2 regions of the Paenibacillus taichungensis genome follow, and region 1 is predicted to be linked to the other one. Evidence: predicted binding sites of a transcription regulator. Region 1 holds the regulator's gene; the other holds the start of a gene.
What was found. Region 1 encodes NrdR, which represses ribonucleotide reductase genes. Its sites were predicted from a motif close to AACACNATATATNGTGTT; they were not measured.

Region 2: the regulator NrdR is predicted to act here: its motif matches at 1,374-1,391, upstream of nrdI (class Ib ribonucleoside-diphosphate reductase assembly flavoprotein NrdI).

The regions. Positions count from the first base shown of each region.
Region 1 is NZ_CP194720.1:3,939,950-3,943,116, reverse strand. It holds gene coaE (dephospho-CoA kinase) at 1-69, shown strand, start outside; gene ACR1R9_RS17520 (lytic transglycosylase domain-containing protein) at 66-629, shown strand; gene ACR1R9_RS17515 (alpha/beta-type small acid-soluble spore protein) at 737-958, opposite strand; gene nrdR (transcriptional regulator NrdR) at 1,074-1,541, shown strand; tRNA gene ACR1R9_RS17505 (tRNA-Ala) at 1,727-1,799, shown strand; tRNA gene ACR1R9_RS17500 (tRNA-Lys) at 1,816-1,888, shown strand; gene ACR1R9_RS17495 (MFS transporter) at 2,108-3,167, opposite strand, start outside.
Region 2 is NZ_CP194720.1:1,871,453-1,874,619, forward strand. It holds gene nrdE (class 1b ribonucleoside-diphosphate reductase subunit alpha) at 1-987, opposite strand, end outside; gene nrdI (class Ib ribonucleoside-diphosphate reductase assembly flavoprotein NrdI) at 974-1,333, opposite strand; gene ACR1R9_RS08710 (helix-turn-helix domain-containing protein) at 1,618-3,167, shown strand, end outside.

The DNA.
Region 1 (3,167 bases):
AACAGCGGCTTGTGGTCAGAGACGGAGCAGCAACTCATTTCTTTTTTGCATCGTAAGGGCCTAATATGAGATTGCTGCGTAAGAAACGGGTATTGTTGTTGATGTTTGTGTCTTTTGTATTGGTGCTGTTCCTGAATACCAATTGGATGTCATGGTTCTATCCGATTCATTATAAGGAAGAGATTCGTGCCCAGTCTCAGAGTTATGAGGTTGATCCGTTTCTCATCGCTTCCATCATCAAGGTGGAGACCAATTTTAAGACAAGCAAGGAATCCAAGAGAGGTGCCATCGGGTTAATGCAGCTAATGCCTGACACTGCTAACTGGATTATGGAGCAGGCCAAAATTCCGGGCACCTCACTGGAAGAATTGAAGCACGAGCCTGAAAGGAATATTCAGCTGGGTACCTGGTATCTACGCAACCTGTCAGATCAATTTGACGGGAATGAAGCGGCTATGATTGCTGCTTACAATGCAGGTCCAGGTAAAGTGAACTCATGGCTAAGGGATGGCGTATGGGATGGTTCATTCGAGACGGTCAAAGATATTCCGTTTGGTGAAACCCGGCACTATGTACAACGCGTCATTTATTATTATAATCAGTATGTAAAGATCTATAATACGTTCTAAGTTAATACAATCTGGATTCATGGTCTAAAATAAGTAGAAGCACCGAGCAGGCCGGTTGTTCACCGGCCGCTCCATGCTCCTCTGTGTACCGTATTACGATGCAGATATTATTGGTATTGACCTGCCAATTGCTGTTCTGCAATTGTTACCAGACGCTTCGTGATGTATCCACCGATCGAACCGTTCTCGTAAGAAGTCATGTTACCTTGGTATCCGTCTTGTGGGATGCTGATTCCGAGTTCTTGAGCAACTTCATATTTCAGTTGTTCGAGAGCTGCGGAAGCTTTAGTTACCACCAGGTTGTTGGAGTTACCATTGCTTTGTGCCATTGCTGTTCACCTCCTCGCGGTTGGTAAAAGTATTATGTGTCGGCAATACGATTTTCATAACTAAATGCATGTAGGCAATTTCTGGTAAAAAGTAAAACATGGGAAGTGATCTGATTTGAAATGTCCTTATTGCGCCTATCTGGGCACAAAGGTGCTTGATTCAAGGCCGGCCAATGAATCGAAATCGATTCGTCGTCGTCGTGAGTGTGAGCAATGTAGCCGTCGATTTACAACTTTTGAAATGGTGGAAGAAACACCGCTGATCGTCATCAAGAAGGACGGCAGTCGTGAGGAATTTAGCCGGGACAAGATTCTTCGTGGCCTGATCCGGGCTTGTGAGAAACGTCCGGTCTCTGTGGAGACACTTGAAATGATGGTATCTGAGGTAGAGAAGTCTCTGCGAAATACAGCCGATGCTGAAGTAGAGAGCCGTCAGATTGGCGAACTACTGATGGAACAGCTATTTCCAGTGGATGAAGTAGCCTATGTGCGCTTCGCTTCGGTGTACCGTCAATTCAAAGACATCAATATGTTTATGAAAGAACTCAAATCCCTATTGTCCAAAGATGACAACGTGGATTAGTGAAACGGGTAAAAGGGGAAGAGCATTCTGGGGTTACCATCTGTGTGTTCCAGTAAAAAGGTTGTTCTTCTCCAATCACTTTAGCTTCAAGAAAAAGTTGTTGACAGCAAAAGCTGTATTTTATATGATATAGGAGTCGCCTGCGGAGCATTGCAGATTTGGACAACTTGTTATATTCATAATTTGGGGCCTTAGCTCAGCTGGGAGAGCGCATCGCTGGCAGCGATGAGGTCAGGGGTTCGATCCCCCTAGGCTCCATACAAGAACATCATATGGACTCTTAGCTCAGTTGGTAGAGCAGTTGACTCTTAATCAATTGGTCCAGGGTTCGAGTCCCTGAGAGTCCATCAAAAAGAACGGCAGAGATGCCGTTCTTTTTTTATTAGGAGACAACTTGATTGCTTTTATACAGTTACAGAGTCTTTAAGTGGCAAAATGCTTAACTATATGACGAAATTGTCGTGCTGCGCCACGGGAAGAAAAACAAATTCCTGACCCGACTTGAATAGAAAAACAAAAACCAGGGTGCTGTAAATTAGCAGCCTGGTTTTTTGGGGAGATTTGAATTACGCACAAGTCTCGACTAGGCTGCATTTTACTTCTTCGCGGCGTTTGCGCAAGTAGGAAATACGGAAGAAGGTAGCAGCAGTTACAGCAGCCAGAATGACGCTCGTTGCGCCGATCCAACTGATGTAGCTCAGTGATGCCTGCTCGACGACAACACCGCCAAGACCAGCACCAGCGGCCATGCCAAGATGCAAAACGGAGGTATTCATACTAAGCATAATGCCCGATGCCTCTGGAGCAAGTGACAATAAATAAAACTGCTGGGTTGGGCTCGAAGACCAAACGGTGAAAGACCAAAACATCAGAAGTGGGAATACGATCAACGGCGTTTGCCCATCTAGTGAGAGCAGAACTAGAGCCATGGTATTAAACAGCATTCCGATGACTAATGTGCGGGGAGCTCCCCATCTATCGGTGCTGTAACCGCCGAATTTAGAACCAAACAAGCTAGCGATACCGAAAGAGAAGAGTGCGATGCTTACGCTTTGCTCGCTTAATTTGGTTATGGTCAGCAAGTAGGGCGAAATATAGGTGTAAACAACCGAGTATCCACCAATCCACATGAAGGCGACAACCAACGCGATCGCAATTTCAGGTTTCTTCAACAGTGCAAACTGTTTGCGAATCGGAACAGGCGCCTCGCCATTGGATTGGGGTATAGCAATAAGGATTAAGAACATGGCAAACAAACCTAGTAGACCGATAACGCCAAAAATGAGCTTCCAATCATAAACCGAAGCGGCGACTCTTCCAAGTGGAACTCCGATAATTAAGGAGGCACTGAAACCCATTATAAGAGTTGCAATTGCACTTCCTTGTTTGCCAGGTGCAGCGAGCTTGGCAGCAACCGTCAATGAGGTAACGAGAAACACGCCGGTACTAATCGCGAGAACAATACGCGATACGAGCAAGAATGTAAAGCCGGGTAACGCGACGGCAATCAGGTTGCCTACTGCAAATACACCAAGCGCATAAAGGAGAAGTTTACGTCTCTCCATACGTGCAGTGACGGCTATGACGATCGGTGTGCCGAAGGCATAGGCCAGAGAAAAAACGGTA
Region 2 (3,167 bases), 2.1 Mb from region 1:
TTTTTTCTTCTTCACCCTGTCGTCAGCCAGCAAGGTATCATACATTACGTCCAGATCCATATCATCCAAATGTGTTCCATACGCCTTATAGACACTATAAGGTGCGAAAAGGTACAGGGGTTCATTATCTTGAGCCAGCTTATAGAAACGATTAGGGACAATAAGTCCGATAGAGAGAGTTTTCAGCCGGATTTTCTCATCCGCATTAATCTTTTTGCTATCCAGCAGTTCCATAACGTCCCAACCGAAAATATTATAGTATGCTGCACCAGAACCTTTACGTTGACCCATCTGATCGGCGTAGGAGAAGCCGTCTTCCATCAGCTTGAGAACAGGAGTAATGCCTTTTGCAGCACCTTCAACACCTTTAATGACTTCACCACGAGCACGTAACTTCGACAGGTTGACAGCCACTCCACCACCGATTTTGGATAACTGCATACAAGTGTTTAGTACATAGTTTATGGAGTTCAGTGAATCGTCCATTTCAAGCAGGAAGCAAGAAACCAGTTCTCCGCGCCGACTTTTTCCTGCATTTAGAAAAGTAGGGGTTGCGGGCTGAAGGCGCTGCTCCATCATAGAACGAGACAGCAAACAAGCCGTATCAAAGCGTCCTCGACCCAGATGAAGAGCTACGGCTGCTACCCGATCAGAATATTGCTCAAGGTATGTTTTACGGTCATAGGTTCTCAATGCATAATCAGTATAGAACTTGGACGCTGCCATATAGGAAGGAAAGTTATATTCATAGCCACGCGTAATTTCAAATACGGTTCTAACTTGGTCAGCTGTATAGGAAGCATAGAAATCTTCGTAATAATCATGATCAATCATGAATTTGACTTGATCATTAATGTTGGCAAACGCCATGCTTTTATTTTTGATTTCTTTCATAAACTCCTCTACAGCCTCTTTATCCTTATGTAACTGGAAGAAGCCATCAGAGTCACGCTTTAGCAGCATGTTATTTAATTCAATATGTCGCAATGCGGCTCACCTCCTGTTCAAAATACTCCACGTCTTTCTTGGAACCTGATAATTCAAATTTACTGATAACCGGGACGTTATAAGATGCAGAGATCAAATCTGCACTTTTGGCAAAACGCTCACCCCAGTTACGGTTACCGCTGGCGGCCACGCCAATCAGGTATTTAGAGTTTTTTTGCAAAAAAGAAGACACCTTATCAGGTATCTGTCCAAAACCTGTTGTATATGTCACAAGTACGTACGGTTCATCAATCGTCATTTGATTCTGAATCTGAACAGCCGGCAGTTGAAGCTTGGAAATAAACCTCTTAACATTCCCGGTTATCGAATCATACACAATTAGCACTATCATATCCTCCTTGACAAATGAAAGGTGATCAAAAACAAACACTATATATAGATTTATTTCTTAATTTTATATCAATATATAGCTTTGTCAAATGCATATTGGTATCAATTTTGTGAAAAACCTGATGAATGGGCTCTATTACTAGGTTTAAAAAATTTGTGGCTTAGTAGATATCCATATTCGAATACACGATATTTGGTGCATGCGAGAATTATGATTGACATTGAGAATTGTTATCATTTAGAATTTTGAAGAAGATTCGAAAAGAGGGATGCGCTACGATGACACAATTACAACAAAATCACCCACAGGGTGAAGGACAGGCAGCAGCAGATCTCGCATGGTATGGATTAAAGAACGTATTCAAGGATTCGGTCGACAAGTCCTATCGCTTGGTATACGAAGAAACACCAGATCATGTCATTCTTGTTGCTGCAAATCGTCACGGCAAAATCGTCATTGATGGTATACCGCATCCTTTCGTACCTAATAGTGCACATTTTGTATTACCAGGCCAACGGGTCGAGACCGTTTACTTAACGGATGGAGAGCAGATCGTGTACCGGATTCATATCGGCATCATTCCATATGGTGGACAGAAGGTGTCCTCTGAGTGTTTGTTAACGGAGCTTGGTGGGTCAATCACGGTTCCAGATGCACAGGTGCAGCAACTTTGCGAAAAAATCGTCAATTACTGGCATACGGGTGATTCAACAGATCGTTTCGCAAGCCAAGCGGGTCTCCAGGACCTGCTGCATCTGCTGTTCAAGAAGCAGAACCAACACGAGAACGCACTCGAGAGAGCACGGGAATACATGCTGCATCACTATCAGGATACAATCACAGTCGAGAACCTGGCCGATGAAGCGGGCATGAGCCGCTATTATTTCATGAGATCATTCAAAGAGAAATTCGATCAGAGTTCGATGGACTATCTGGCAGAGATTCGTACCAACGAGGCCAAACGTCTGATGGAAGAAGGACAACCACTGAAGGACATTGCTCTATTGGCAGGTTTCAAGGACCAACACTATTTCAGCAGCCAATTCAAAAAGCAGGTCGGATTACCGCCTCGTACATATATGGCAAACAGGAAATGTAAAACAGCTGCGTACAGCTGGCCCAATATTGGGCATTTGCTGACCCTGCAAATTATCCCCTTCGCAGCGCCCATTGATCAGTTTTGGACAGATGATTACCGTCGGAAATATCGTTATGATGTCAAGGTAGCACTCAGCCATGACTATGATTTCAACCTCAAAGCATTGATGCGGGCCAGGCCAGACCGGATTGTTGCATTGGACGAGATGATCCCCGAAGAGGAGAAAGAGAAGCTGCGGCACATCGCACCGGTGTTGTTTCTAAGTTGGCACGGAGAGGATTGGCGGCAACATTTGCGGCGAACGGCCTGTTTTGTGGATCGGGAGAATGAAAGTGAAAGATGGCTTCTTCGATATGAGGAAAAGGTGGAAACGGTTCTTCATCATATTCCTGATTCGTTTCAACAAGGTAAGCTAATCGCACTAAGTGTGTCTCCACGGGGCATTCAAATCTGGGGAAGAAGAGCAGGAACCGTATTTTATGACGATTTGAAGATTGCCGCGGCTTCGGGTGTGGATCAGATCGAATTTACCAGATATGTGGAAGCCGAACAGATTGCTGCATTCGATGCGGACGTCATCATCGTTAGTGTTATGAAGGACCATCATTCCCAGATGTTGTGGGAGAGGCTTCAACATGCGGAAAGCTGGAAGCAGCTGCATGCCGTACGAAACCGGCACGTATATCTAACACAGGGAGGCCATTGGTTAAGCGAACCGATCCTGGAACA